2 regions of the Paenibacillus sp. FSL H7-0918 genome follow, and region 1 is predicted to be linked to the other one. Evidence: predicted binding sites of a transcription regulator. Region 1 holds the regulator's gene; the other holds the start of a gene.
What was found. The regulator CtsR, encoded in region 1, represses protease genes until heat stress. The targets are predictions, from matches to a motif close to ATGGTCAATAAAGGTCAAACA.

Region 1 (16,265 bases):
CTTGTGGCACAAGGAGGGAACTACCATGCCAAAACTTCGGACGGTTCGTATCAGCTATTTATATATTTTTATGGGTTGTGCTCTTTTGAGTGCTGCCTTTCTTTTTGTTGTCCAGCGGGCTGTCGCTTTGCTGTATTCTCATTATTCGGGTCAACCAGGAGCCTTTTTTGTCCGGCTTATTCATTGGGTTATTAATCATATGGGTCAAACCCCTAGTGCCATCCTTCTATTTATTCTAGTCTTCGGTGGGCTGTATGTTCTTCGTTCACAGAAAATGGCTGATGATTTGCGCTCGCTAGTGGTGGGAACCACGGAGCTGGCAGATAAAGGAGTCGCCCAGAACATCAAGGTTCTCTCTGGAGGAGAAATAGGTGAAATTGCTGCTAACCTCAATCGAATGCAAAGAATAGAAGTTCCAGATAGAGGTGCAAGCTCAAAGCGGATAGAAGACACACCAGCAGTAGCTTTATTAATAAGAACTAGGGCGATACTTCGCACTCTCCGTGAGGTTGAAGAGGATGGGGCGGAAGTACATACACTTCTTGCAGCAGCGAATGATGAAGTGCGCAGTATGGAGCGGTTCCTGGAGAACCTGATTATCGAATCATGAGCAGATGGAATGCACGCACCCGGATATTGCGAGTAGGGTACCTATTATTTGATGTGAGTGTTATTAGTACGGTATTGGTGCTTTTGATTTTGTTCTATGTATACCAGTATGGGGGGATTGTACTTAACCGGCATGAGGATAGGCTGCAATTGCCAGAATCAAGCCTCATCACAGCTTCAGATGGAACAGTTATACGAATGACTCCGCTACCGAGCTCGGGTTATAGGCTTACAGCAGAGCTTGAGGAGATGCCGGCTTTATTAATAGAGACCTTTTTAATAGTAGAAGACCGCCGTTTTTATAGCCATCAAGGGGTCGATTATAAAGGGATATCACGCGCGTTCTTAAAAAATATCTTGGACATGAGTTTATCAGAAGGTGGCAGTAGTATTACTCAACAGCTTGCTCGCAATCTTTATTTGAACAGAGATAAGAATATGCTGCGTAAGTTAAATGAAACCTCTATTGCTTTTGCCTTGGAGCAGCGACTGACGAAACGTGAGATTTTGCAGCTGTACCTCAATCAGATTTATATGGGGCGGGGACAATATGGAGTAAAAGCAGCAGCGAAGCGTTACTTCGGCGTGTCTGATCTGAAAAAATTGGAGATCTGGCAAATAGCCACTCTGGTGGGAATCCCTAAAGGCCCCTCTATTTATAACCCAGTAGACAATAGTGCATTATCCAAAACGAGAAGAAATCTAGTGCTAAAGATGATGTTCAATCAGCGACTAATCACGTATGAGCAAATGCAGGAAGCTATGAATAAACAATATCAGCCTCCAGCTGCGGTCGAAAATGGGGTTGCCGGAGTGTATTATGTGGATGCCGCCCTTAAGGAAGCGGCTCAGATCACAGGGAAATCCGTAGAGGAGCTTCGTACAGGCGGCTACACTATAGTTACAGGTTTGAACATCAAAGCACAGCAGGCACTTGAGCAGGCCGTTCTCAAAGAGGCTTCATTTCCACCTGACGGAAAAGATCAGCAGGTAGAAGCAGCTATGACCATAATGGATCATCGTACAGGAGAAGTAGTGGCATTGATTGGTGGGCGAGATCAAAACGAGGGCAATTTGAACAGAGCTATTATTGATGCACGTCAGCCGGGTTCCAGCTTTAAGCCGATCATTGATTATGGACCTGCACTGGAGAGCGGGAAATTCAACCCGAATAGTATGCTGTCCGACCGTAAAGTTGCTTATGGCAGCTACAAGCCTGAGAACTTGAACGGTATATACCAAGGTCAGGTCACAATGAACACAGCTTTGCAAAAATCCATCAATGCACCAGCCGTATGGGTATTGAAGCAGGTTGGAATCTCTTCTGCGCGGCAATTTGCCGCCAAATTAGGAATTGTACTGACGGAGGAGGACAATCATTTATCAATAGCTTTGGGGGGGCTTCATAATGGGGTTTCTCCACTAAAAATGGCCCAGGCCTACAGTGTCTTTGCTAGTGGAGGGAAATTTAATGCGGCTCATATGGTGCGCTCCATAACGGATTCAAAAGGGAAGGTCTTGTATACTCATCCCTCTGAATCACGTCAGGTAATCTCGCCGCGTACCGCAGAAGCGATGACGGCTATGTTACGCAATGTTGTTAATGAAGGAACAGGGAAAAAAGCGCAGATGAACAGACCAGTAGCGGGAAAGACCGGTACGACCCAATTGGACTTGGCTGGCGTGAGCAAGAAAGCTAATCGGGATCTTTGGTTTGTAGGCTATACTTCGGAGTGGACAGCTGCGGTATGGATGGGTTTTGATCGTACGAATCAGGATAATTACATGACTGAAGGCAGCGGGAAGGCTGCCGCTCTATTTTCTACAGTAATGAGTAAAGCCTTAAGTGATCATTGAGAAGTTATTGCGCCGCCCATTCTTCTAATTTCTCATCTCTAGGAAGCAGCAAGGCAAGAAACCCAAGCAGCGGGAGGAAGCCGCAAGCGATGAACACTTTAGCAATCCCGATACTATCAATGAGGTTGCCGAGGACTAATGAGCCGATCCCGCCGAGTCCAAAAGCAAGTCCCGTGATCAGACCTGAAACTGTGCCAATGTTGCCCGGATATAGCATTTGAGCATAAATGACGGTAACAGAGAAGCTGGACAGAAGGATGAAACCGCCAATCAGCAGCAATACAGCCGCCCATAATGGACCTACAAAGGGTAGAGCAAGTGCAAAGGGAACGGTTCCTACCATTGATAGTAAGATGAGATTACGCCGTCCAAAACGGTCAGCCAGCGGACCTCCAAAAAATGTGCCCACTGCACCAGCAGCCAAATACATAAAAATATAGATTTGGGCTTTATCCAGCGTCATTTGATATTTGTCCATTAGATAGAAGGCGTAGTAACTGCCGATAGAAGCGCCATACCAAGACCTAACAAAGACTAGGAATACAAGAATAATCGTTGCTGTTCGTATGCTTTTTCGGCGGGCGGGGTCGATTGCCCGTGCTGTTGATTTTTTATGAAAGGTATAACCGGCATCTAGCATTTCTCTATACCAGCGAGCTACATAGGTCTGAACAGCGATTCCGGCAGCCGCGACGATCGTGAAGCCTAGGGCACCAATCTGGCCAAAGGGGATGAACACCCATTTCGTAAGCATTGGACCCAGGGACTGTCCAGCATTGCCGCCCACTTGAAAAATAGATTGCGACAATCCCTTTCGCTGACCTGCGGCCATATGAGCAACACGCATACCCTCTGGGTGGAAGGTGGCTGAACCGAATCCGATCAGGATAACCGAGAATAAGACCAGAAAATAGCTATTGGCATAAGCCAATAGAAGTACACCTAAAAATGTGCTGCACATACCCAGTGGTAATAATATAGGACGGGGTTTACGGTCTGCAGCATATCCAATGACGGGTTGGATTACTGATGACGTCATATTTAAAGCGAATGAGATCCATCCAATCTGGGCGAAAGAGAGCAGTAGATTATCTTTGAGAATAGGGAAGATTGCTGGAATGACTGCCTGTATAGAATCATTAAATAAATGAACAAAACTGACAGCTAACAAAATTTTATAAATCGTTGCCTGCTGCAGATTACGCTGCTCCTTGTTCTTGCTGTCTACCGTGGATGCAGCGTCTGTAGGTTTGGTCTTCATTTTGACTCCTCTCTGTACTGATAGTTAAAAGGTAAGATTGGCGAATACGATAAATTCTATTTAGCCACAAATAATGGATGAATGGTATCAATTTGTGTTGTATCGAAGTTATTTATACGAATGATTTTTTTATTTCAAAAAAAGCTTGCAAACTCAATGACAGCATGGTATATTATCTCTTGTGCTTACGACGCATCGCACATACGAAACACAAGCGATGAAGAAATAAGTTGACAAGATAGAAACAAACATGATATAATCTAATTCCTGTGCAAGAGACATTGAATGTCCAAATGCTAGGAGCAAGTTCTTTGAAAACTGAACAAATGGAACACGTTAATTTTTAAAAAGATTCAATTAATGAATCGTCAGTTTCAAAATGAGCATATCGCTCTTTTCAATACTAATTGGAGAGTTTGATCCTGGCTCAGGACGAACGCTGGCGGCGTGCCTAATACATGCAAGTCGAGCGGAGTTATTTTGAAAGCTTGCTTTCAAAATAACTTAGCGGCGGACGGGTGAGTAACACGTAGGCAACCTGCCCTTCAGACTGGGATAACTACCGGAAACGGTAGCTAATACCGGATAATTTCTTTTTTCTCCTGAGAGAAGAATGAAAGACGGAGCAATCTGTCACTGAGGGATGGGCCTGCGGCGCATTAGCTAGTTGGTGGGGTAACGGCCCACCAAGGCGACGATGCGTAGCCGACCTGAGAGGGTGAACGGCCACACTGGGACTGAGACACGGCCCAGACTCCTACGGGAGGCAGCAGTAGGGAATCTTCCGCAATGGGCGAAAGCCTGACGGAGCAACGCCGCGTGAGTGATGAAGGTTTTCGGATCGTAAAGCTCTGTTGCCAGGGAAGAACGTCCGGTAGAGTAACTGCTACCGGAGTGACGGTACCTGAGAAGAAAGCCCCGGCTAACTACGTGCCAGCAGCCGCGGTAATACGTAGGGGGCAAGCGTTGTCCGGAATTATTGGGCGTAAAGCGCGCGCAGGCGGCTATTTAAGTCTGGTGTTTAAACCTTGGGCTCAACCTGAGGTCGCACTGGAAACTGGGTGGCTTGAGTACAGAAGAGGAAAGTGGAATTCCACGTGTAGCGGTGAAATGCGTAGATATGTGGAGGAACACCAGTGGCGAAGGCGACTTTCTGGGCTGTAACTGACGCTGAGGCGCGAAAGCGTGGGGAGCAAACAGGATTAGATACCCTGGTAGTCCACGCCGTAAACGATGAGTGCTAGGTGTTAGGGGTTTCGATACCCTTGGTGCCGAAGTTAACACAGTAAGCACTCCGCCTGGGGAGTACGGTCGCAAGACTGAAACTCAAAGGAATTGACGGGGACCCGCACAAGCAGTGGAGTATGTGGTTTAATTCGAAGCAACGCGAAGAACCTTACCAGGTCTTGACATCCCTCTGAATCTGCTAGAGATAGCAGCGGCCTTCGGGACAGAGGAGACAGGTGGTGCATGGTTGTCGTCAGCTCGTGTCGTGAGATGTTGGGTTAAGTCCCGCAACGAGCGCAACCCTTAACTTTAGTTGCCAGCAGGTAATGCTGGGCACTCTAGAGTGACTGCCGGTGACAAACCGGAGGAAGGTGGGGATGACGTCAAATCATCATGCCCCTTATGACCTGGGCTACACACGTACTACAATGGCCGGTACAACGGGAAGCGAAGCCGCGAGGTGGAGCCAATCCCATCAAAGCCGGTCTCAGTTCGGATTGCAGGCTGCAACTCGCCTGCATGAAGTCGGAATTGCTAGTAATCGCGGATCAGCATGCCGCGGTGAATACGTTCCCGGGTCTTGTACACACCGCCCGTCACACCACGAGAGTTTACAACACCCGAAGTCGGTGGGGTAACCCGCAAGGGAGCCAGCCGCCGAAGGTGGGGTAGATGATTGGGGTGAAGTCGTAACAAGGTAGCCGTATCGGAAGGTGCGGCTGGATCACCTCCTTTCTATGGAGAATCGTTCTCTGCAATGAGAACATTCAAATCGGAAGTTTAACTTCCACAACCAATTAACGTGTATCCATTTGTTCGGTTTTGATGGAATTTGCGGGGCCATAGCTCAGCTGGGAGAGCGCCTGCCTTGCAAGCAGGAGGTCAGCGGTTCGATCCCGCTTGGCTCCACCAACAAACTTCATCTATTTGTTATGTCTATACACTTGATCCTTGAAAACTGGATACCGAAACGAATTTGCGTTTTAGAACATCTTTTAGCAACTTGTGTAAACAAGTAAATGTTATTAGTGAGATGATTCCAAAGAGAATGTCATCGTATGATATTTTCCTGCGGAAAAATCAAGGTTAAGCTAATAAGAGCACACGGAGGATGCCTAGGCGCCAGGAGCCGACGAAGGACGTGGCGAACAACGAAACTGCCTCGGGGAGCTGTAAGCAAGCTTTGATCCGGGGGTGTCCGAATGGGGAAACCCAGCTGTGGTAATTCGCAGTTACTCATTTCTGAATACATAGGAAATGTAGAGGCAGACCAGGGGAACTGAAACATCTAAGTACCCTGAGGAAGAGAAAACAATAGTGATTCCGTCAGTAGCGGCGAGCGAACGCGGAACAGCCTAAACCTAAGAGCTTGCTCTTAGGGGTTGTGGGACGTCTCACATGGAGTTACAAAGGAATATGGTAGGTGAAGAGGTCTGGAAAGGCCCGCGATAGAGGTAAAAGCCCTGTAACCTAAACTGTGTTCTCTCCGAGACGGATCCCGAGTAGTGCGGGGCACGTGAAACCCCGTATGAATCCAGCAGGACCATCTGCTAAGGCTAAATACTACCTGGCGACCGATAGTGAAACAGTACCGTGAGGGAAAGGTGAAAAGCACCCCGGAAGGGGAGTGAAATAGAACCTGAAACCGTGTGCTTACAAAAAGTCAGAGCCCTATTAATGGGTGATGGCGTGCCTTTTGTAGAATGAACCGGCGAGTTACGTTTAACATGCAAGGTTAAGCCGAGAAGGTGGAGCCGCAGCGAAAGCGAGTCTGAATAGGGCGAATTAGTATGTGGACGTAGACCCGAAACCGTGTGATCTACCCCTGTCCAGGGTGAAGGTGCGGTAACACGCACTGGAGGCCCGAACCCACGTACGTTGAAAAGTGCGGGGATGAGGTGGGGGTAGCGGAGAAATTCCAATCGAACTCGGAGATAGCTGGTTCTCCCCGAAATAGCTTTAGGGCTAGCCTCGGTATAAGAGTAGTGGAGGTAGAGCACTGATTGGGTGCGGGGTCCGCAAGGATTACCAAGCTCAGTCAAACTCCGAATGCCATATACTTATTGCCGGGAGTCAGACAGTGAGTGCTAAGATCCATTGTCAAAAGGGAAACAGCCCAGACCATCAGCTAAGGTCCCCAAGTGTGTGTTAAGTGGGAAAGGATGTGGAGTTGCACAGACAACCAGGATGTTGGCTTAGAAGCAGCCACCATTGAAAGAGTGCGTAATAGCTCACTGGTCGAGTGACTCTGCGCCGAAAATGTAACGGGGCTAAACACACCACCGAAGCTATGGCTAGATACGTATGTATCTGGGGTAGGGGAGCGTTGTGTAGGGGTTGAAGGTGTACTGAAAAGAGCGCTGGACACTACACAAGTGAGAATGCCGGTATGAGTAACGAAAAGATCAGTGAGAATCTGATCCGCCGAAAGCCCAAGGTTTCCTGAGGAAGGCTCGTCCGCTCAGGGTAAGTCGGGACCTAAGGCGAGGCCGAAAGGCGTAGTCGAAGGACAACAGTTTGAAATTACTGTACCACCGTAATCCGCTATGAGCGATGGGGTGACGCAGGAGGGTAGTGACGCGGACTGATGGATGTCCGTCTAAGCAGTGAGGCTGATGTGTAGGCAAATCCGCACATCATTAAGGCTGGGCTGTGATGGGGAGCGAAAATTGTAGTAGCGAAGGTCATGATCTCACACTGCCAAGAAAAGCCTCTAGCCAGGAGAAGGTGCCCGTACCGCAAACCGACACAGGTAGGCGAGAAGAGAATTCTAAGGCGCGCGGAAGAACTCTCGTTAAGGAACTCGGCAAAATGACCCCGTAACTTCGGGAGAAGGGGTGCCCCGGTAGTGTGAATAGCACGAGGGGGCCGCAGTGAAAAGGCCCAAGCGACTGTTTAGCAAAAACACAGGTCTGTGCGAAGCCGCAAGGCGAAGTATACGGGCTGACGCCTGCCCGGTGCTGGAAGGTTAAGGGGAGTGGTTAGGGGTAACCCGAAGCTATGAACCGAAGCCCCAGTAAACGGCGGCCGTAACTATAACGGTCCTAAGGTAGCGAAATTCCTTGTCAGGTAAATTCTGACCCGCACGAATGGCGTAACGACTTGGGCGCTGTCTCAACGAGAGATCCGGTGAAATTTTAATACCTGTGAAGATGCAGGTTACCCGCGACAAGACGGAAAGACCCCATGGAGCTTTACTGCAGCTTGATATTGAATTTGGGTACGATCTGTACAGGATAGGTGGGAGCCGTAGAAATCGGAGCGCAAGCTTCGGTGGAGGCGCCGTTGGGATACCACCCTGATCGTATCTAGGTTCTAACCTAGTACCCTTACCGGGTACGGGGACCGTGTCAGGCGGGCAGTTTGACTGGGGCGGTCGCCTCCTAAAGAGTAACGGAGGCGTTCCAAGGTTCCCTCAGAATGGTTGGAAATCATTCGCAGAGTGCAAAGGCATAAGGGAGCTTGACTGCGAGACCTACAAGTCGAGCAGGGACGAAAGTCGGACTTAGTGATCCGGTGGTACCGCATGGAAGGGCCATCGCTCAACGGATAAAAGCTACCCTGGGGATAACAGGCTTATCTCCCCCAAGAGTCCACATCGACGGGGAGGTTTGGCACCTCGATGTCGGCTCATCGCATCCTGGGGCTGAAGTAGGTCCCAAGGGTTGGGCTGTTCGCCCATTAAAGCGGTACGCGAGCTGGGTTCAGAACGTCGTGAGACAGTTCGGTCCCTATCTGTCGTGGGCGCAGGAAATTTGAGAGGAGCTGTCCTTAGTACGAGAGGACCGGGATGGACGTACCGCTGGTGCACCAGTTGTTCCGCCAGGAGCATGGCTGGGTAGCTACGTACGGACGGGATAAGCGCTGAAAGCATCTAAGCGTGAAGCCCCCCTCAAGATGAGATTTCCCAATTAGTAAGACCCCTTGAAGACGACGAGGTAGATAGGTTGGAGGTGGAAGTGCAGCAATGCATGGAGCTGACCAATACTAATCGGTCGAGGGCTTATCCTATACGTAGAATGCAGATTCGTTTCGGATTCAGTTTTCAGGCATCAAGCCTGTAACACGCTTAGAAATTCATTGTCACTTCTGGTGATGAACTGAATTTCACGCGGCAGCGTCTGTTTCACAGACGCATGTTTGGTGGCGATAGCGGAGGGGTTCCACGCGTACCCATCCCGAACACGACCGTTAAGCCCTCCAGCGCCGATGGTACTTGGACCGAAGGGTCCTGGGAGAGTAGGACGTTGCCAAGCACAAATAGACCACTGTTGATAACTCGACAGTGGCTTTTTTGCGTCTATTATAGATTGTGGAAAACTTGTGGATAATTCATTGGAATTTGCAGAAAACTTACGCACATGTGGATAGATGATTAAAAGGCAAAAAATCACCGGATGGTGTGGATTAAGTACATATTTATGTAGATCTGTCAACAGAAAACCTAAGTAATACACGGGTTGCTGTGGATATAGTCATATTTATGTGGATAGAGGGATTGATAAGTGGATAATTATTTTAACTTGAATAGGACAAGATTACAAGACTATTTTTAAAACTGCCTAAGGCTGTGGATAACTAAAAAAAGTTCAAAAAATATCCTTATAATTCGCACACAATACGCTCTCTTGTTATACTAACCATAAAAGTAAATTCATAAATGATGAGGTGAGTTTTGTGGATATCAGACAGTTGCACTCAGAAGAGTTTGATCTAAGCATGGATTTATCTGAATATGCTTTTCAATACAAGCTGCCCAGTGAGAAAAGGGCGAATGCTAAGGAAAGATTTAAAGCAGAACGCGTATGGGGTGCTTTTGAAGAAGGGACTTTGGAAGCTAAACTTACTCTTCTTCCGTTCGAAGTGTACATACAAGGTAGATTAGTACCTATGGGAGGGCTCGCAGGGGTAGCGACATGGCCAGAGAATCGCAGACAGGGGCATGTGGCAAAGCTCCTGGCGCATACGCTGCAAACGATGAATGAGGCGGGGCAGACATTATCTTTTCTGCATCCGTTCTTGATCCCCTTTTATCGCAAATTTGGTTGGGAAGTTTATTGTGAATATAAGAAATACTCCATTCCTGTTGCCAAGTTTCCCAAGAAGGTTGAAGTTGAGGGCAAGGTAAGACGTGGTGTTAACGATATCGAAGTATTGGACAACTTATACAATCGTTTTGCAGTTAGATATAACGGAACACTTAAGCGTGATTTGGACTGGTGGGAAAACTCTGTTCTGGATGATGAAGGTCAGACTGCGGTATTTTATTCACAGCTTGGGGAACCTGAAGGATACGTACTATATAAGATAGAAAATAGAGAGCTGGTCATTGATGAATTTGTGTTTTTGAACGAACAGGCCCGGCAGGGGCTGTGGACATTTCTTGCAAATCACGATTCGATGGTGACCGGTGCATCGCTAAAACTGGTGCCATCCGATGATATGTTACCCTTTTTGCTGCCTGATCCGCGTATAGAGCAGGAGAATTATCCTTATTTTATGGCGCGTATTGTTAATGCTAAAGCATTCGTGGAGAGTTATTCTTTTAAGCGTCACAACAGTCAGAAGAAACAGGTTATCTATATTGAAGATAAATATGCCCCATGGAATGACGGGTTGTGGGAATGGACTGTCTCCGAAAAGGGAGCAGCAGCTTTCTTGCGTATAGAGGGTGAACGGGATGCAGCTGACTTAAGCTGTGATATTGGTACGCTGACGATTCTAATGTTTGGATATAAACGCCCGGCAGAGCTGGCTCGTTATGGACGTATGACTGGTAATCCGAGGGCTCTGGAATGGCTCGAAGAAATCATACCGCAAGCTGAAACTGCACTTTTTGATCATTTTTAGAAAATAATTAGGCTCTCCCCTTCGAAAGATGCTGGGAGAGTTCTTTATTTCCGAATACATTCGCTGAAAAAAGTGAAAAATAAGAGAATCCTCTTGGAATTAGCACAGAATATGTTATAATATTAAAAAGTCAAAGAAAGTCAAAGTCAACGCACCTGATGACATACAGTGCGATCCTCTGAATTTGTGAAGTTTTCTTCAGACTTATATGAATGAAGTTCACTAATAAATGTCATTAAGGATGCGGGCCGTAAGCGATATTATGAAGCTTTAAAGAGCACTGGAGGATGAGTGATGCGCAATATCTCTGATATTATTGAACAATATCTGAAGAATATTTTGCATGAAAGTCCCGAAGGTACGGTGGAAATCCAGCGAAATGACCTGGCGGACCAGTTCTCATGCGTACCGTCACAGATCAATTATGTTATTAGTACACGCTTTACACTGGAAAAAGGCTATGTGGTGGAAAGTAAGCGTGGTGGCGGGGGATATATTCGTATTCAACGTTTTGAATTGCCGCCCAACGTGGCACTGCATGCCCATTTAAACCATACTATAGGTGGCGGGATAGATCAGAACGCTGCCGAAGGGTTGATTTATCAACTGGAGGAAGCTGGTTTTCTAAGCAAGCGTGAGGCGTGTCTTATGCGCGCTGCTGTTTCTCGGGATTGCCTAACGGTTAAGATTCCATATCGGGATGAGATTCGGGCCAAGATTATGAAGGCGATGTTAATCTCTTTGTTAGGCAAATAATTGTCAATCATAAGGGAGGGGCTTTCGCTTATGCAATGTCAGGAATGTGGCGTCAAGCCAGCAACACTCCATTTCACCAAGATCGTGAATGGAGAGAAGACAGAATTTCATATCTGCGAGAGCTGTGCGCGGGAGAAGGGTGAACTGATCCCGGGAACTGCTGGAGGATTCTCCATTCACAGCTTGCTGTCCGGTCTGCTTGATCTTGAAGGGGCCGGTAAGGAAAAGACGGCTGCTACGAAGACTACGCAGAGTCTGCAATGTGAGAATTGTGGAATGACGTACTCGCAGTTTAGCAAATTGGGTCGTTTTGGCTGCAGCTCCTGTTATAAATATTTTAACAGTGCACTGGACCCGCTCTTTAAACGGGTGCATGGCAGCACTTCGCATGTAGGCAAGATTCCCAAACGTGCTGGAGCACAGATTGTGTTCAAACGGCAAATTGATGAATTGAAGCTGGAATTACAGCAAAGTATCGCACAGGAGGAATTCGAAACTGCGGCAGAGCTGCGGGATCAAATTCGCCAACTTGAAAAAGAAATGGCACAAGAGTAAAGTCTTTGATATATAGGGGGGATATGACATGTCAAGTCTCCGATTTACTGAACAAGCGCTTAGTGATTGGATGCGCTCGGGAGGCAGTCACTCCGAGATTGTAATTAGCAGCCGTATGCGTATTGCACGTAATTTAGAGCATCTTCCATTCCCTATGCTTGCTTCCTTAGAGCAATCGGAAGAAGTATTAGAGCTGCTGGCCCCTGTGTTTCATGGGGAAACTGCTGCCGTATTCGGATCTTTTCAACTGATAAAGCTTGCTGAAGTGAATGAACTGGATAAAAAGGTATTGGTCGAGAAACATCTTATCAGTCCTAATCTGGCTAATGATTCACGTGGCGCAGCTGTGATATTAAATGAAGATGAGTCGGTCAGCATCATGATTAACGAAGAGGACCATCTGCGGATCCAATGTCTGTTCCCGGGTCTTCAGGTAAGAGAAGCATGGGAACGTGCGACAGCCATCGATGATATCTTCGAATCGGCTGTGAATTACGCTTTTGATGATAAAAGAGGATACTTGACCAGTTGTCCCACCAATGTGGGTACAGGGCTGCGTGCCTCAGTAATGCTGCATTTGCCAGCACTAGTAATGACCCAACAGATCAATCGCATATTGTCAGCAGTGAACCAAGTGGGATTGACTGTAAGAGGAATTTATGGTGAGGGCAGCGAAGCAGTAGGGAACATCTTTCAAATTTCCAATCAGATTACTCTCGGTCAAACAGAAAGTGAAATCATCGAGAACCTTCACAGTGTAGTCACCCAGATTATAGAGCATGAACGAAATGCCCGTGAAAGGCTGCTTGTAGATTCCGCTTTAAGAATTACAGACCGAGTGAAAAGATCTTATGGGATTTTGTGTTATGCAGCTCTAATGGAGCTTAAAGAATCCGCACAACGGCTGTCTGATGTGAGACTTGGGGTTGACCTTGGCATACTGGAAGGCCCTTCGATTTCCGTGCTTAATGAGCTTAACGTTAAGACACAGCCAGGATTTCTGCAAAAAATGTTCGGTGACGAGATGAACGCCACTGAACGGGATATGTATCGGGCGAAACTGCTCCGAGAAACACTGGGAACACAACATTAATATAGATATTTATTATTCATGGAGGTGCAGGAGATATGATGTTTGGAAGATTTACGGAACGCGCGCAAAAAGTGCTAGCGCTAGCGCAGGAAGAAGCTGTTCGTTTAGGACACAACAATATTGGCACAGAACATATTTTGCTAGGACTTATTCGTGAAGGAGACGGCATTGCTGCTAAAGCATTAATCGCTTTGGGTCTGGGTCTTGAGAAAATCCAGGACGAAGTGGAGACACTGATTGGCAGAGGCCAAGAACAACCTACGAACATTGCTTATACTCCTCGCGCCAAAAAAGTAATCGAGTTGTCGATGGACGAAGCCCGCAAGCTGGGACATACGTATGTCGGCACTGAGCATATTCTGCTAGGACTTATTCGTGAAGGAGAAGGTGTCGCGGCTCGTGTGCTTAATAACCTAGGCATCAGCTTGAACAAAGCTCGTCAGCAAGTGCTTCAGCTTCTGGGAAGCAGCGAGGCTGCATCCAGTCATAGCGGAACACCTGCTAATGTCAGCACACCTACTCTAGACGGCCTAGCACGCGATTTGACGGCTTATGCCAAGGATGGCAACCTGGATCCAGTTATCGGTCGCAGCAAGGAAATTGAACGTGTTATTCAGGTACTGAGCCGCCGGACGAAGAACAACCCGGTGTTGATAGGTGAACCTGGGGTTGGTAAAACAGCTATTGCTGAAGGCTTGGCCCAAAAGATCATTAATAATGAAATTCCAGAAACACTGCGCGACAAACGCGTAATGACGCTCGATATGGGCTCTGTAGTGGCTGGTACTAAATATCGCGGTGAGTTTGAAGACCGCCTCAAGAAAATCATGGATGAGATTCGCCAAGCGGGGAATATCGTACTCTTTATCGATGAGCTTCATACGCTGATCGGTGCTGGTGGCGCAGAAGGTGCTATTGATGCTTCCAACATTCTTAAGCCGGCTTTAGCCCGCGGAGAACTTCAGTGCATCGGTGCGACTACGCTGGATGAATATCGTAAATATATTGAAAAAGATGCAGCTTTGGAGCGTCGTTTCCAACCGATTACGGTGGATCAGCCATCTCCAGAAGAAGCGGTACAAATTCTATTTGGACTTCGCGATCGTTATGAAGCACATCACCGTGTGAAAATTACGGATGAAGCTATCGTGGAAGCTGTAAAGCTGTCTGATCGTTACATTCCGGATCGTTTCCTGCCGGATAAAGCCATTGACCTTATCGATGAAGCAGGGTCTAAAGTAAGGCTTCACTCTTACACTATCCCGCCAAATCTGAAGGAACTAGAAATGCGCTTGGATGATATCCGCAAGGAGAAGGATTCTGCTGTTCAGAGCCAAGAGTTTGAGAAAGCGGCTGCCCTGCGTGATACGGAGCAAAAAATCCGTGAAGAGCTTGATACGACTAAGAACCAGTGGAAAGAAAAACAAGGACGTACCGATTCTGAAGTTACACCTGAAGATATCGCACAGGTTGTTGCAAGCTGGACGGGAATCCCTGTAAGCAAGCTGAAGGAAGAAGAGACCGACCGTCTGCTTAACATGGAAGCTCTGCTGCATGAACGAGTGATTGGTCAGGACGAAGCTGTTAAGGCTGTCAGCCGGGCATTGCGCCGGGCGCGTGCGGGTCTTAAAGATCCGAAACGTCCAATGGGCTCCTTTATCTTCCTCGGTCCTACGGGTGTAGGTAAAACTGAGTTGGCACGTGCGCTTGCTGAAGCTATGTTCGGCGATGAAAATGCGGTCATCCGTATTGATATGTCGGAATACATGGAGAAGCACTCCACGTCCCGTTTAGTTGGTGCTCCTCCTGGATATGTCGGCTATGAAGAAGGCGGCCAATTAACAGAGAAGGTACGTCGTAAACCATACTCTGTAGTACTGCTTGATGAAATTGAAAAAGCACATCCGGAAGTATTCAACATTTTGCTGCAAGTGCTTGAAGATGGTCGCCTTACCGACTCCAAAGGCCGGGTAGTTGACTTCCGCAATACACTTATCATTCTGACCTCTAACGTAGGCGCACAGGCAATCAAGAAGAATTCAACGCTTGGATTCACGGCTGTGCAAGATGCAGGAGCAGAATACGGCAATATGAAGGGCAAGGTTATGGAAGAGCTCAAGAAGAGCTTCCGTCCAGAGTTCTTGAACCGGATCGACGAAATCATCGTCTTCCACTCACTCGATGAGAAACATATCGCTGAGATCGTTACGTTGATGTCTGATGAGCTGCGCAAGCGCCTGCGTGAATATGATGTTGATTTCGTACTCACGGATGCAGCGAAGGCCTTCTTGGCTAAAGAAGGTTATGACCCAGCCTTCGGTGCACGTCCATTGCGCCGGGCAATTCAGAAGCATATTGAAGACCGTCTTTCTGAGGAATTGTTGAGAGGAAATATCCAAAAGGGTGATTCCCTCAATATTGATGAGGTGGGGGGAGAACTTGTGGTGACTAAAGTGGACGCTCCAGTAGCGCCAGCGCTTGAAAAAGAAGTAGAATCCGAATAAAATAAACAAGGCTTTCGCTCCTTATTTATAGAGGAGCGGAAGCTTTTTTTATTGGAAATAGATCAATTTAAAATATACATTTAATGCAAATACCGAATGACCTTTCGTTAAAGGGGTAGAAATGGTAAACTTTCATTAGAAGAAAATGATCCGAATTGTAAACAGTTCGGACCGTAAGGAGAACAAATGGCTAAAGCAAAAACAAAATTTTTTTGCACCGACTGTGGATATGAATCGCCAAAATGGTTCGGGAAATGCCCAGGGTGCCAGGCTTGGAACTCCATGGTGGAGGAAACGGAAAGCGTAGTCAAAACACAGGGAATGAATGCCCCTATTTTTCATAGTAAAGAAAAGGCACAGTCGATCATAAGTATAGAAAGTGACAAGGAACCGCGCATACTGACAGGTATAGGTGAGCTTAACCGTGTTCTCGGTGGGGGGATCGTACCAGGATCGCTGGTACTAGTAGGGGGAGACCCAGGAATCGGTAAATCTACGCTCTTATTACAGACCTCGCACGCCCTTACAACACAGGGATTGCGAGTACTGTATA
Region 2 (16,265 bases), on a different contig from region 1:
TAAGCTTCTACGAGTGTAGTCACAGTTTTGATGTCACCCGAGTATCGCCCCGTAACCGCTATACGTTGGGTCAGCCTGATTGTCTTTCAGCTCACCGCAGGCGGAGATGAGACAGCGTATCCCACTATTTGTTAGCCCCTATCCCTGTCACATGGGCGATGCAGAGTAGAAGCACGCACAGTTTCTTAGGGCTGCGAAAGCGCAGTTGTTTTGTTGTTTGCCGTTTAATAGGCTTTAGCGTTGATGAAGCGGACGCGTCCTCACTACTCGCTACTCATGCTCGAACTACCCCTGTCGAATTCAAGAACGGCCCTCATTAAAAGGGCGCTTTCGGATCAAGCGGATCTTCCAAGCAAGAGAGATCCACCTTACAGCTTCTTATTCAAGAAAACTGTAACGAAGCAATAACTAACTTAAGCCACCAGCAGAGCACATTTATCAACACTTTAACACGTGGGTTAAAGGAATTGAAGGTTGAAACTGGAACTCATTTGAATCGTCTAGTTCTCCCAGATTATCTGGCGATCTTTTGCTTATCACGCAGTACACGCTGGATAACAGTTGAGCATCTCGCTTGGCAGCCGAGTCACGTTTGTCATACTCTTTTTTTACCTTTACCAAGACCAATCAGCAGCTTCGCATATTCCGGCATAAATCTTAAGTGGCACAATCGTAAACCCATCTCGCTTGGACAAGCCCAGCAGTTTATGAATTTGCTCCTTATGCATTAACAATTTACGTGTGCGTGTGTGGGATCAGTAGGATTGGCACGGTTACCTTGTTCAAAAGGGCTGATATGCATGTTGCGAATCTGAATCTCACCATTGCGGATCGTAGCAAAAGCATCTCCAATATTAGCGCGGCCATTACGCAGCGACTGATCTCTGTACCCGTCAGCACCAAGCCAGCTTCATATCCTCGATAAAATAATCATGGGAAGCTTGTTCTGGGCGAAAATACCGTCTGCTTTTTTACCCATGAGAATCACTCCTTGAATCATATTCAAGGTTAAAGAAATCTTCATGCCCGTCTAATCTAAACGACACAGCCATCGAACGTCTGATCTATATTGTAACAAATGGAATCTAGTGTGAGCGCAAGGAACCTTCCACCAAATATACCTCACCTAATTTGTCATATAGTTGTCAGTAACATTACCCAATATCTAGCATTTGTTACAAAAGCATTAAGCTGAGTTGATCTGGAGTTTTTTCAGCAAATAGCGATGTTACCCTTTTTTACTTGTGCGCCTTAATTAACAGATAGTTATCCACTAATCTCCACATATCTATATCCATCTACCTCAATTACTTATTACCTATTTGTTCTCATCATCCGCTTCCCCCTACTTGATATACATCTATTCGACGCCTATTCAAATAGTGCCACTTACCTATACTGTGCCTATCCTCTACCTATCCTATCCTCTACCTATTCACTTGCTATCACCTACGTTTTTCTATATAAATGTATTTCAGCAACTATTTAAGCCTTATCACCGCCAAAAACTAATTAGTTGCAGTTTCTGCAGCTAAAAGTGAAATCAGACCAATTAGAGGTAACTCATCAGATTTAGATGTACAAAATGCAACTAACTACCACTTTTACTACATAACCTAAATTTAACTGCACATAGTGCAATTAACCAAGTTGATGATTAGTTAAAAAGCACCGCCCGGAGGGACGGTGCTTAAGTATCGTTATAGAGTTACGCAACGCGTAACCGTCATTTATTTCTTTTTACGCTTACGTGGTGCTCCTTCTGGAGCGCTCTCCAATATTGTCACTTCGTTTAGAAGTGACTTGCCTGAGACGTCTCTACGTTGCCTGGTGTCACGGACTGGCCGATGAACACGCCGCCTTTGGTTTTCCTTTGCGGCGGCCTTTACTCAGGAGTGCCGTTACGACCTTCTCCACCGCCAAAGTTACTCCCGCGATCCTCGCGGCTGCGGAACTTCGTGCTGCCGTCCACGCCCCGCGCTTCGCCGCTGGAGGAGTCGGACGGAGCGCCGTATCCGCCTTTGCCGGAGCCAAAGCCGAAGCTGATGCCGCGTCCACCACCGCACCGCCGTGTCTCCGCCGCGGCCTGCCCGCCGCTGCGCTCACGCGGCGCGCCTGCGTTGCCGCCAGCTTCGCCTCTCCGCGCTTCCTGCGCCCGGCGCAGCAACCACCCGGCTCGCATCCTCGCCGGCCTCGCGCCCGCGCTTCCGCTTACTGCGGCCGCCTGCTGTGCCAATCGCCGCTTGCGCGGCCCTTCACCGGCGCGCACACCTGCGCCCGGCTTGCCCTTGCCCGCGCCCTGCAGCAGCGCCGCCGGGTTTCGCTTACCGCCGGGCAGTTCCTTGCCCGCGGCGCCTTTACCCCCGGCCGGCTTAATGAAGCCGCCACCCGAACGGCCGCCTCTGCCTTCCGCGGCCGCCCTGCAAAGCCACCGCCGCGGTGCTCGCCTGGCGCGCGTGGCTTCATGTCGACCAACTCGAAATCGATCGTGTGGTCATCCATATTTACTTTGGCGACTCGGATCTTCACCTCGTCACCAATGCGGAACACACGCGATGTGCGCTCGCCAATAAGCGCCATATGACCTTCGTCGAAGTGATAATAATCGTCGCTCATTGCACTGAGACGAATAAGACCTTCGACGGTATTATCCAGCTCGATGAACATTCCGAAGCTGGTCACACTGCTGACCATAGCCTCGAATTCCTCGCCTACTTTATCCTGCATGTATTCTGCTTTCTTCAGTTGCTCCGTATCGCGTTCAGCTTCTACCGCCACACGCTCGCGTTCCGAGGACTGCTGAGCAATGTCAGGCATCCGGCTAGACAAATAATCATGCCGTTTCTGGGTCAGTGCCCCTCCATTCTCAATCACTTCACGCATTACGCGGTGAATGACCAGATCGGGGTACCGGCGAATTGGAGAAGTAAAGTGAGAATAGTATTCCGCAGCCAGTCCGAAATGGCCCGTGCTCTCCGCATCATACTTTGCCTGCTTCATGGAACGCAGCATCATCGTACTGATGACCGTCTGTTCCTTTGTGCCTTGGATTTGCTCCAACAGATCCTGCAAAGCACGTGGATGAACCGAATTGCCACGGCCCTTGACGTGATATCCGAAATTGGCCGCAAAAGCCATGAAATTCTGCAGCTTCTCTGGGTCTGGATCTTCGTGAATCCGGTAAAGGAACGGAACCTTCAACCAGTGGAAATGCTCAGCAACCGTTTCATTTGCCGCCAGCATAAACTCCTCGATAATCTGCTCCGCTACAGAACGTTCACGCTTCACGATATCTACAGCCTTGCCGTTCTCGTCGACGATGATTTTGCTCTCTTCAAAATCAAAATCAACCGCACCCCGGCGCATCCGCGCATCGCGCAGCTTCATCGCCAATTCTTTCATGAGGCGGAAATCATCAATTAGTGGACTATAACGTTCCAGCAGCTCTGGATCTTCATCTTCGAGAATTTTACGAACATTGGAGTAAGTCATTCTCTCTTTGGTACGAATCACGCTCGTAAAGACATCGTGCTTCACAACCTTCATTTGCTCGTTAAATTCCATTTCACAGGACATTGTTAACCGGTCTACCTGTGGATTCAAGCTGCAAATCCCGTTCGATAGACGGTGCGGCAACATCGGAATAACCCGGTCTACCAAATACACACTACAACCGCGGTCATAGGCTTCTTTATCCAGCTCAGAGCCTTCACGCACATAATAACCTACGTCTGCTATATGGACGCCCAGCTTGTAATGTCCATTCTCCAAGCGCTGTACGTTTACCGCATCATCCAAATCCTTAGCATCTTCGCCATCAATCGTAACAATGTTCAGTCCGCGCAGGTCGCGTCTTCCTTGCTCCGCAATCTCCTCTTCTGTAATTGAATCAGGAGCACTATCGGCTTCATCCATCACTTCAGCTGGAAATGCTTCAGGCAATTGATGTTTGCGGATAATGGAAAGAATATCAACACCCGGATCATCCTTATGTCCGAGAATTTCAATAATTTCACCCTCTGCCGCTGCTCGGCCTTCCGGATAACTCACAATACGCACAACGACCTTTTGACCATCTACAGCCCCTTTAAAGGATTGCTTCGGAATAAAAATATCACGATTAATCCGCTTATCATCAGGCAGCACAAAACCATAGGTCTCCAGGTTTTGAAAAACACCTACCGTCTGCAACACGCCACGTTTTACAATACGTACTACTTCGCCTTCCATACGTCCGCCGGACGGACTTTTAGAGGTAATACGAATCAGAACGATATCGCCATTCATAGCTCCCTTAAGATCATTTGCATGGATATATACGTCAGGATGATCACGATCATCCGGGATTAAAAAAGCAAAACCCTTCGCATGTGCTTGTAAACGTCCACGCAGCAAATCCATCCGTTCTGGCACGCCATAACGTGCAGTACGGGTCAATACAATTCTTCCATCCTGCTCTAATTCAATCAGCAGCTCCTCGAACTTTTTAAACCCTTCACTATCCTCTAGAGCAAAATGACTCACCAGCTCTTCATAAGTCATTGGTTTATATGCAGTTTCCCGCATGAAATCGAGTAATATTTCTTGTGTTATCATGTTCGTCACCCCAGCCCTCCGCGGCTTCAAGCCGCTGGCAAATATGTATATCTTGTCCTGCCCTGCAGTAATGCCAAGTAAATTTTACCTTTACTACTTCATACCCTAGTATACACGAAATCAATCCTGCGCATCCCTGTTACTGTCATCCAAAGGTTAACACAGTACAAAATTTCCTTTAACTGCTGAAATACATCCATGCCAATTTCAGATTTACTTCCTATCGATCCAGCCTTTTTCTTTGCGAATATGAAAAGAAAAGCACCCTTAGGTGCTTTTTAACTCCTTTTAATATAACAAAAAAGCCGCCGCTCTATTCCATTTAGAACAGAGCGAGGGCTTACGGTAGATCTTTTAGTCGATTAGAATAGCAGCTAGAATCGCCATGATGAAGAAACCAGCAGCAAGTCCAACAGTTACACGTTGTAGTACAAGCTCCATACCACGAGCTTTTGTTTTACCAAAGAGATGCTCAGCACCGCCAGAGATGGCACCGGAAAGACCCGCGCTTTTCCCCTTTTGCAGAAGAACGACCGCAATAAGACCGACGGAAAAAATCAGGAGCACAACTTTCAAAAAGATATCCATTCACTTCCACCTCCTACGCCTAAGCATCACTATCTATGGTAATTTAGGTTATCACGATACATAAACAGTATTCTTATTTTATCATAGCGCTGTCGGTAATACAACAGCTTAGACTGTTAAGTCGTAGCTTTTCTTGCAAGATAAGGATAAACCTATTAAAGTCTATCTTCTTCAAATCATAAAAAAGACCCGCCATAACGGCGGGTCTTCGAAGTCTGCTATAAAAGCAGATTATCTTTTAAGGTTGTAGAAGGATTTCAGGCCGTTGTATTGAGCCAATTCACCCAACTCATCTTCGATGCGAAGCAATTGGTTGTATTTAGCAACACGGTCTGTACGGGAAGGAGCACCTGTTTTGATTTGACCAGCATTAGTCGCAACAGCGATATCAGCGATTGTGCTATCTTCGGATTCACCGGAACGGTGGGAGATAACTGCTGTGTAACCAGCACGTTTAGCCATTTCGATAGCATCAAAAGTTTCAGTCAATGTACCAATTTGGTTAACCTTAACCAAGATGGAGTTACCGATACCTTTTTCGATACCTGTTGCAAGACGCTCAGTGTTAGTTACGAACAAGTCGTCACCAACCAATTGGACTTTGTCGCCCAATTTTTCAGTAAGCAATTTCCAGCCATCCCAGTCGTCTTCGGACATACCGTCTTCGATTGTGATGATAGGATATTTTTCAACCCATGAAGCAAGAAGGTCAACATACTCAGCGGAAGTATAAGATTTACCTTCGCCAGCAAGGGTGTATTTACCGTCTTTGTAGAACTCAGTGGAAGCAACGTCCATACCCAAGAATACGTCAACACCTGGTTTGTAACCAGCTTTTTCAATAGCTTCGATGATTGTAGTGATTGCTTCTTCATTCGAACCAAGGTTCGGTGCGAAACCACCTTCGTCACCTACAGCTGTGTTCAGGCCTTTGGATTGAAGTACGGATTTCAAGTTGTGGAAAATTTCAGCACCTGTGCGAAGAGCTTCTTTGAAGCTTGGAGCTCCTACAGGAAGAACCATGAACTCTTGAACGTCGATGTTGTTGTCCGCATGCTCACCACCATTGATGATGTTCATCATTGGTACTGGTAGAGTTTTAGCGTTGAATCCGCCCAGGTATACGTACAAAGGAATATCCAAAGCTGCTGCAGCTGCACGAGCTACTGCCATGGATACAGCTAGGATTGCGTTAGCGCCCAATTTACCTTTGTTAGGAGTTCCGTCCAAAGTAATCATCAATTTGTCGATGCCCACTTGGTCAAGAGCGTCCATACCGATAACTTCTGGAGCGATGATTTCATTTACGTTCTCAACAGCTTTCAGAACGCCTTTACCCATGTAACGGGATTTGTCGCCATCACGAAGTTCTACAGCTTCGTGAGCACCAGTGGAAGCGCCGGAAGGAACGATAGCGCGGCCTTTAGCACCGGATTCCAGATAAACGTCAACCTCTACAGTAGGGTTACCACGGGAGTCAAGGACTTCGCGAGCATATACATCAGAAATAATAGTCATGTAAGTTAATCTCCTTTTAACATTGTTTTGGTCTTACTTGTATAGCTTAAAATCAAAGGCGTTATACCTTACCTTACTTACGGCTAGCAATCATGGATTGTCCGGTCATTTCCGCAGGTTGCGGAAGTCCCATCAAATCTAGGATTGTTGGTGCTACGTCTGCAAGAATACCGGATTCACGCAATACAACATTCTCAGTAGTCACGATGAACGGAACAGGATTGGTTGTATGAGCTGTGAACGGGCGACCGTTCTCGTCAAATACCATATCTGCATTACCATGGTCAGCGATAATAATGGCAACGCCACCTTTGGCAACAACCGCATCCACTACTTTACCTACACACTCATCCGTCACTTCTACAGCCTTGATTGTTGGTTCCAGCATGCCGGAGTGTCCAACCATATCAGGATTGGCAAAGTTAAGAATGATAGCATCCTGTCTTTCCGCTTCGATTTCCGCTACGCAGGCTGCAGCCACTTCGTATGCGCTCATCTCAGGTTGAAGATCATAGGTTGCCACTTTAGGAGAGTTGATTAAGATCCGAGTTTCACCAGGAAGCTCCTCGTCACGTCCACCGCTGAAGAAGAAGGTTACATGCGGATATTTCTCAGTTTCCGCGATGCGCAGTTGCTTCTTGTTTTGTTGAACAAGCACTTCACCCAATGTGTTATCCAGGTTCTTCGGTGAATAGGCTACATAACCTTGTACCGTTTCGCTGAAAGTAGTTAGGCATACGAAGTGCAGGTTTTGCGGGAACAAAGGACCACGATCGAAACCGCGGAAATCTTGATTCGTGAACACTTGTGACAATTGAATAGCACGGTCAGGACGGAAGTTGAGGAATACGACGGAATCGCCGCTCTCTACTGCCGTTACAGGTTTGCCTTCACTGTTTACAATTACACTAGGTTCAACGAATTCATCAAATACCGAGTTTTCATAAGATGAAGTGATGGCTTGCACAGCATCCGTGTATTTAGGGCCTTCACCATAAACCATAGCACGGTAGGCTTTCTCTACACGTTCCCAACGTTTATCACGATCCATTGCGTAATAACGTCCGGACACCGTTGCAATTGTACCCACGCCAACCTCTTCGATTTTAGCTACTAGATCTTGGACAAACTTCTTCCCACTATCAGGAGCTACGTCACGACCGTCCATAAAAGCATGGATATACACTTCATGCATATCTTCTTTTTTAGCCAGGTCAAGCATAGCAAACAGGTGGTTAATATGGCTATGTACCCCTCCGTCGGATACAAGCGCATAAAGGTGAAGCTTTTTGCCAGTGTTCTTAGCATTTCTAACTGCGCTAACCAGGGTTTCGTTATCGAAGAACTCACCCTCGCGAATCGATTTATCGATACGAGTCAAATCCTGATAAACGATCCGGCCTGCACCAATATTCAAATGCCCTACTTCGGAGTTGCCCATTTGCCCTTCCGGAAGGCCTACAGCTTCACCGCAAGCAGTGAGTGTAGTGTTAGGATATTGTTTCAGGTAACGGTCATAGTTAGGTTTGTTGGCTTGAGCAACGGCATTACCTTCTGTCGTTCCACGCAAACCAAAACCATCCATGATGATCAAAGCTACGGGTTTTGGAGCTGACATCTTACTTCGCCCCCTCAACCAATTGAACGAAGGAATCCGGTTGTAAGCTGGCACCGCCAACAAGCGCACCATCGATGTCGCTTTGGCCCATGTACTCAGTTACATTCTCAGGCTTCACGCTGCCGCCGTATTGAATACGAACAGCTTCAGCTGTTGCTGCATCATACAGATCTTTTACAAGACTGCGGATGTAAGCAATAACTTCATTAGCATCTTGGGAAGTGGAAGATTTACCTGTGCCAATAGCCCAGATAGGTTCGTATGCAATAACAACTTTTGCTGCTTGCTCGGCACTAAGACCTTGGAATGCAGCTTCAGTTTGTACTTTACATACTGCTTTAGTTTGATCAGCTTCACGCTCTTCGAGCTTTTCGCCAACACATACGATAGGAGTAATTCCGTGACGGAATGCAGCATGCATTTTCTTATTCACGATTTCATCCGTTTCGCCAAAATAAGCACGACGCTCAGAGTGGCCAATGATAACATAGTCCACACCAAGATCACTTAGCATTACACCACTGATCTCGCCTGTGTAAGCACCGTTATCTTCAAAGTGTAGGTTTTGTGCACCAATCTTGATGTTAGTACCTTTTGCAGCTGCTACAAGTGCAGGCAGGTTAGTAAATGGAGCGCAGATTACAGTCTCAACGCCTTCTACTTCTGCTTTGCCTTTAATTTCAGCAATAAAGCTTTCTGCTTCAGGAACTGTTTTGAACATTTTCCAGTTACCTGCAATAATAGGTGTTCTCATGACTTATGTTGCCTCCTTCTTAGGTCTTACTTATCGTTCAGTGCTTCTACGCCAGGAAGCGCCTTGCCTTCCATGAACTCAAGGGATGCACCGCCACCAGTGGAGATATGATCCATTTGATCAGCCAGGTGGAATTTCTCTGCTGCTGCTGCGGAATCTCCGCCACCAATAACAGTGTAACCTTCAGTAGTTGCACAAGCTTTTGCTACTGCAAGTGTACCTTCAGCGAATTTATCGATTTCGAATACGCCCATAGGTCCATTCCAGACAACCAGCTTGGAGTTCTTGATAATATCGGCATAAAGTTCACGAGTCTTAGGTCCGATATCAAGTCCTTCCCAACCTTCTGGGATTTCATTGTAATCAACGATCTTAGTGTTAGCGTCAGCACCAAATTTATCAGCAACAACAACATCAACAGGAAGCATGAAGTTTTTACCAAGTGCTTTTGCTTTTTCGATGAATCCAAGAGCAACGTCAAGTTTGTCGTTGTCTACTAGTGATTTACCGATTTCAAAGCCTTGTGCTTTAGTGAATGTATAAGACAATCCACCGCCGATCAGGACGTTATCAGCCAAAGACAACAAGTTATCAATAACATCAATCTTGTCTTTAACTTTCGAACCACCGATGATCGCAGTGAAAGGACGTTCTGGGTTAGAAAGAGCTTTACCAAGAACGGACAATTCTTTCTCCATCAAAAGACCGGATACAGCTGGTAAGAAATGAGCGATACCTTCTGTCGATGCATGTGCACGGTGAGCCGCACCAAACGCATCATTAACAAACAAATCAGCCAATTCAGCGAATTGTTTAGCCAGTTCAGGATCGTTTTTCTCTTCACCTGGGTAGAAGCGAACATTCTCAAGTACAAGTACGTCGCCTTCGCCTAGCTCAGCGATTTTTGCTTTTACAGCTTCGCCAATTGCTTCGTCAGCTTTAGCTACTGGTTTGCCAAGGAGCTCGGACAGACGTTCAGCAGCAGTAGTCAAACGCATGGAATCTACGAATTCGCCTTTAGGACGACCCATATGACTCGCAAGAATGATCTTTGCACCGTTCTCGATCAAATATTTAATGGTTGGAAGTGTTTCGCGAATACGAGTATCATCAGTAATTTTACCGTCTTCTACAGGTACGTTGAAATCCACGCGTACAAATACGCGCTTACCCTTTACTTCTACATCACGGACGCTTTTTTTGTTCATGATTAATTCCTCCACACCCAAAATTGTTTCTAGCAGGAAACAAGAAATACATTTAGAAAGAGCGGAAACAAGGAATTTCTGTTTCCGCTCTATAGATGTTGCTTATATCAAGTCAATTACTTAGCGATTTTAGCGAATTTCTCCAAAGTACGAACCAATTGTGCAGTGTAGGACATTTCATTGTCATACCAAGCAACAGTTTTAACCAGTTGTTTGTCGCCAACAGTCAATACTTTAGTTTGTGTAGCATCGAACAGGGATCCGAAAGTCATACCTTTGATGTCGGAAGATACGATTTCATCTTCAGTGTAACCATAAGTGTCTGGATCGGAAGCTGCTTTCATTGCTGCGTTGATTTCTTCAACAGTAACGCTCTTATCAAGAACAGTTACAAGTTCAGTCAGGGAACCAGTTGCAACTGGAACACGTTGAGCTGCACCATCCAATTTACCTTTAAGTTCTGGAATAACCAGACCGATTGCTTTAGCAGCACCAGTAGTGTTAGGAATGATGTTCTCAGCTGCTGCACGAGCGCGTCTGAAGTCACCTTTAGCATGTGGAGCATCCAAAGTGTTTTGGTCGCCAGTGTAAGCATGAATTGTAGTCATCAAGCCTTCAACGATACCGAACTTGTCGTTCAGTACTTTTGCCATAGGAGCTAGGCAGTTAGTTGTGCAAGATGCGCCGGAAATAACAGTCTCAGTACCATCAAGAATGTCATCGTTAACGTTGTAAACGACCGTTTTCATGTCGCCAGTAGCTGGAGCGGAGATAACTACTTTCTTAGCTCCACCTTTCAAGTGTTTTTCAGCTGCTTCTTTAGTTGTGAAGAAACCTGTGCACTCAAGTACGATATCAACGCCTAGGTCGCCCCATGGCAATTCTTCAGGGTTGCGGTTAGCAAGAACCTTAACTTCTTTACCATTGACTTTGAAGAAGCCATCATGCACTTCAACATCACCTTGGAATTTACCTTGAGTTGTATCATATTTAAGCAAATGAGCAAGCATCTTAGCGTCAGTCAAGTCGTTGATTGCTACCACTTCGATACCTTCTACATTTTGAATACGGCGGAAAGCAAGGCGTCCAATACGTCCAAAACCGTTAATTCCAACTTTTACACTCATTGAATAGTTCCTCCTAGAATTCGTTTTATTTATTCAAAACAGACGGTGAGGTCTGTCATGACAACAATGTTAAGTATGATGCAAGAAGTATGTTATTGCCTGCAATCTAAAAACTACGAAGATAGCTGTAGTTGATTGTCAATTTCCTTGCCTATTTCTACTGCAGCAGCCTCGTCCGTGACGAGAATATTCTCCTGCCCGAAACGCAGCATGGCATGAATGGCTTTGGCCTTGGGTTTGCCTCCTGCAATACCGATGACTTTCTCTGTCCGAATAATATCTTCTAGACGTAGACCCATCGTAAGCATGGTATGGACAACCTGACCCTCTTCATTGAAATAATAGCCAAAAGATTCGGCCACTGCCCCTTCACCCTGGATTTCCGAGACTGTAGCCTCGTCCAGTTTGCGGCGGCGGGTCATTTCAATGGCATCCCCAATCCCATGTACAATAATACGCGAACTACGGATGGTTTGTACAATCTCTCCAATATTAGAGTCAAGTGCCAGCGATTGGTATGCATCCCCGCTAAGCAAATCAGGGACATGCAACAACCGGTAGTTGGCTCCAACCCGCTTTGCCATTGTTGAGGCAATCGTGTTGGCTTGAATCTCCATACTCTCTCCTAATCCTCCACGCGCCGGAACAAACCAAGCGTTCTTATAGGAAAGGGACAACGGCGGTGCCAGTTGATCAGCCATATCGGCAAGCGTCGATCCACCTGTGACGGCAACTGTATCATCTGCGCGAAGTATACTCAGCAGCGCTTTCGCACCCGCTCGGCCAAGCTCTCGTTTGGTGAACGGCGATGACTCACAATCACCCGGTACTACAATAACTTTATCCAGACCATACGTTGCTCGAATTTTCTCTTCCAGCTCATCCAGACCAAATAGGCTCTTAACAACCGGCTCTAGCAAATCAAGCAGTCTACGTCCAGCAGCGCTAATGCGCATGCCAACACTCTCGATCTCAATAAGCCCTTGCGATTTCAGAAGATCCGTCTCGGCACGCAGTACCCGCTCAGTCATATCTAGCGAAGCGGCTAGCGTTCTGCGCCCAATAATATCGGACAGCATGATCTGATGAAGAATCGTGTACCGTCTCTTAAGGGTTTCCATGAGATCAGGCAGAAGCTGCTTTTGGATATCTAATAAATTACGCATACTTTCACTCCTGCAACTTCGTCTTCCTCTATTCCCTTGTTCATGGTCTCAAAACGTCCCGGGTAAACTTTTTAAGTCCCACCCATATTCTAACCAAATATTGCTCGAAGCGCAAGTCTTCCGAGAGTAGAATTCTCAAGCGCTTGTCTTCTTATACATTAATAAGGTCAGAAAAAGATATAGCGCCCGATGCCTGTCCCTAGAGCGCTTGTCCAGTATTAATATTACATTGCAATTGTGTAAAAATTGTATTATAATCATTTTTGTTGCGCCCGTGGTCCAATGGATATGACGTAGGCCTCCGAAGCCTGAGATCCAAGTTCGATTCTTGGCGGGCGCGCCATTAATTTCATTTTTGCACATAATTTAGTAGTGCCTATACTACTACTTAACCAAAGAGCCGCTTGTCGGCTCTTTTTTTTGAATATAAGTTTGACTTTCTTTGACTTTTTGTTTGAATTTGTTTATCATGTGGGTAATACGGCAAGAGTAAAAATGAATACATTTAAAGAACCAATATCAAGGAGGTTTTCCACGTGAGTTATATTCCTATGGTAGTAGAACAGAGCAACCGCGGCGAGCGCGCTTATGACATCTATTCCCGCCTGCTGAAGGACCGCATCATTTTCCTTGGAACGGAGGTTAATGACGTGGTAGCCAATTCTATCATCGCACAAATGCTGTTCTTGGCTGCCGAAGATCCTGACAAGGACATTCACCTTTACGTGAATAGCCCAGGCGGTTCCATTACTGCAGGTATGGCTATTTTTGATACAATGCAGTACATTAAACCAGACGTTTCCACCATCTGTGTGGGTATGGCAGCTTCCATGGGAGCTTTCCTGCTAAACGCTGGCGCCAAAGGCAAACGCTTTGCACTGCCTAACAGCGAGATCATGATCCACCAGCCTCTGGGTGGTGCTCAAGGTCAAGCAACGGACATTGAAATCCGTGCCCGCCGCATCCTCAAATTGCGCGATAAGCTGAACCGTATTCTAGCAGAACGTACGGGTCAACCTCTAGAACGTATTGAGAAGGATACAGATCGCGACTACTTCATGACTGCTGCAGACGCGGCTGAATACGGTATCGTAGATAAAGTAATCGAGAAGACATTGCCTAGCGGTGTGTAAGCTATAAAGTAAAAATATAAAGAGGCTGTGCTCTATCCGTTATGGTTAGAGCACAGCCTCTTTATATTTTATAGAAGACCTAAATCCAATTAAGCCAGCCCGCCATAACCTAGCGCATCCAGTTTCTCGGCAATTACGCGATAACCCCGGCCATTCGGATGCAAATGATCAATGGATAACAGCCCTCTCTCATTTCCTGCGAACTCACTGTAAATCGAAGCAAATCCACATACTCGGCTACTGTACTGTACTGCGTATTGATTAAACTGCCTGACCCACTCTGTCGCACCAACCACCTGAGGATAGGGGTTATATAATCCCACAATTCTAATGATAAAAGGTCTACGCGTCCTCGCCTTCAATTGTATAAGGATATTCATAATTGCAGAGAAATTTTGTTTGCATTCCTGAAGCGATCTGCGCAGCTCTGCGGATAAGTTGCCTTGCTGTCTTGCTGCTGATTTGGCCGCGTGAATCAAATCATTACCACCGATAGACACAGTGATGATATCGGCTTCTCGAACGGCCTCACGCATCATGGAATTTCCGCGCAGCCGCTGCTCCAGCTCTGAAGTAGTCATTCCGTTCACGCCTAAATTCGTAGAGGCTACAGTAGTCCGCAGTCTCCCTTCTGCCATTCTACGGTACACCGGAACAAAACCGTTACCTGGCAGAGCACCAAATCCAGTCGTCAAGGAATCGCCAATTGCAGTATATTGGTAGCCCATAGCTCTCCCCCGTTCATAAACTAGTTACTCCCTTTAGCATATGAACAAGAGATAACTCTGGTAAGGGGGAGATGTCTTGTGCCGACATTAGCGGAGACGAAGCATTTCCATTTATTTTATGCCAGCAAACGGGCTACTGCCATCCGGCAAAAGCTCTTTGAAACTAAAAGTATACTCAGGGAAGCCTGCAGCATACGCTGTGTACTCATATAATTGGAAGAACAGAACAACCTTGTCGTCCTTCAGATAGAAATATTTCTCCGTATTCAATCCGTTGAATCCTCCCAAATAACTATCCTCTGCCTTCAGTAGCCTGCTCAGCTTTGCATTCAGCTGTTTTTTGTAGTTTGGATTAGCTCCAAACAGGTCGCCCAACAGTAGACGTTTACCATCCTTAAGCGAGAAGGTGAAGGCTTCACGGTTAGTCATTCCATGGGCGCCGCCCGTATCACTATACTGATGCATCACTATGCTGATCACACCATTCTGATTGTAGGTCACTACATAACCTGAATCATAGGTGTATTTGGGCTCTGCTCCATCTCGATCGGAGATATCCTGTTCTGCACCCGCCGCGAATTTCATAACACTTTCCTTCAAAGTATTATTAATAGCTTGTTGCGCACTGGAGTTGCCCAATCCACTGATCTTCGGATAATCAAGCTGAATAAAAGCTTCTGCCCGATCTTTAGCATAAGTTTCCGTGGTTACCGTCAGCGCGTTCTGCGGTCTGTTCACCACATTCAGCCTACTGGCGGCCCGACTCCAATCTACCTTATAACCCATATAATCATTTAACAATCCTGATGGAACATAGAGGCGATTATTAATTAACTTTCCTTCATACTCTCGAATGAAATAGTTGTTCACCCACACAGAAGTACCGTAGCTGGATAACATCAACTTGGCCTTGGCCGATCCTTTTCCAATCATGTACGCATTTTCCTTCTTATCATACACAAGCGGTAATCCCAACACATCTCGCATAAAAGTTAGGGGAATCCAGGCCTGTCCTTCCTTCAAAATACCTTCCTGTAACGAATTTATCCCGTTTGCCTTTAAAACGATACGCGATTCAATAGTTTTATTCTCCGTTTTACTAACTGCTGCATAACCCGTTTCGCTGGGCAGCAGACCTCCACCAAACAATAAACCTGCTGACATCAGACCTATGCCCCATTTGCGTGCTGATTCTTTTGAAATAATATTCATCATCTTATTTTTCCTCTCCTTTCCAATTTATTAAACAGAATCGTAGAGAACTTACACAAAAAAAGAGGCGCCCCCCACTATTACTAGTGGAAGATCACCTCTCCTCTCTGCATTCACCTTGTTCTGATACTATTTCAATTCATACATTACGCTCAGCTGAGTTGTAACTTTAACTACTCCGGGTTGCACGGATGTGCTTGCACCAGCATCTGCTGCAGCCATATTCATTTTTAGATTCTGTTCAAAATAAACCGGAGTGATATCGCCATCATTTTGGCTGACCGTGATCACTTGACCCAAGCTGCGTTTAGCTGCCTTAGCAATAGCCCCTGCTTTAACATCTGCATTCGCCATCGCTTTTTCAATCACCTGAGCTTCAAATGCAGAAGTATCTTCCACAGAAAAACGTGCATTTCCGATATTATTCGCCCCTGCCGCAGATGCAGCGTCCAGCAATTCACCAACCTTGGTCAGATCTCTATAAGACACTAACAGCGTATGATTAGCGTTGTACCCCTTCACTTGCTGTCCTTCTTTTTCGCTGTAACTATAATTGGGTTGCACATAAAACTGCGTGCTTTGAATATCTTTATCTGCAATTTTCCAAGTATTCTTCA

Region 2: a site for CtsR is predicted at 13,005-13,025, ahead of clpP (ATP-dependent Clp endopeptidase proteolytic subunit ClpP). Genes of this name have one in related genera too.

The regions. Positions count from the first base shown of each region.
Region 1 covers NZ_JBBOWJ010000001.1:2,470,267-2,486,531, reverse strand. The annotation lists gene MHI15_RS11355 (HAMP domain-containing protein) at 26-610, shown strand; gene MHI15_RS11350 (transglycosylase domain-containing protein) at 607-2,466, shown strand; gene MHI15_RS11345 (MFS transporter) at 2,471-3,727, opposite strand; rRNA gene MHI15_RS11340 (16S ribosomal RNA) at 4,132-5,689, shown strand; tRNA gene MHI15_RS11335 (tRNA-Ala) at 5,791-5,866, shown strand; rRNA gene MHI15_RS11330 (23S ribosomal RNA) at 6,039-8,965, shown strand; rRNA gene rrf (5S ribosomal RNA) at 9,094-9,210, shown strand; gene MHI15_RS11320 (GNAT family N-acetyltransferase) at 9,632-10,804, shown strand; gene MHI15_RS11315 (CtsR family transcriptional regulator) at 11,099-11,560, shown strand; gene MHI15_RS11310 (UvrB/UvrC motif-containing protein) at 11,591-12,115, shown strand; gene MHI15_RS11305 (protein arginine kinase) at 12,144-13,208, shown strand; gene clpC (ATP-dependent protease ATP-binding subunit ClpC) at 13,244-15,712, shown strand; gene radA (DNA repair protein RadA) at 15,899-16,265, shown strand, end outside.
Region 2 covers NZ_JBBOWJ010000005.1:85,655-101,919, reverse strand. The annotation lists RNA gene ssrA (transfer-messenger RNA) at 1-314, opposite strand, end outside; partial or broken gene smpB (SsrA-binding protein SmpB) at 515-979, opposite strand; partial or broken gene rnr (ribonuclease R) at 1,886-4,596, opposite strand; gene secG (preprotein translocase subunit SecG) at 4,951-5,184, opposite strand; gene eno (phosphopyruvate hydratase) at 5,416-6,702, opposite strand; gene gpmI (2,3-bisphosphoglycerate-independent phosphoglycerate mutase) at 6,776-8,320, opposite strand; gene tpiA (triose-phosphate isomerase) at 8,322-9,074, opposite strand; gene MHI15_RS27905 (phosphoglycerate kinase) at 9,101-10,282, opposite strand; gene gap (type I glyceraldehyde-3-phosphate dehydrogenase) at 10,399-11,409, opposite strand; gene MHI15_RS27895 (sugar-binding transcriptional regulator) at 11,523-12,575, opposite strand; tRNA gene MHI15_RS27890 (tRNA-Arg) at 12,844-12,918, shown strand; gene clpP (ATP-dependent Clp endopeptidase proteolytic subunit ClpP) at 13,112-13,708, shown strand; gene MHI15_RS27880 (GDSL-type esterase/lipase family protein) at 13,798-14,436, opposite strand; gene MHI15_RS27875 (PdaC/SigV domain-containing protein) at 14,548-15,651, opposite strand; gene MHI15_RS27870 (SIMPL domain-containing protein) at 15,778-16,265, opposite strand, start outside.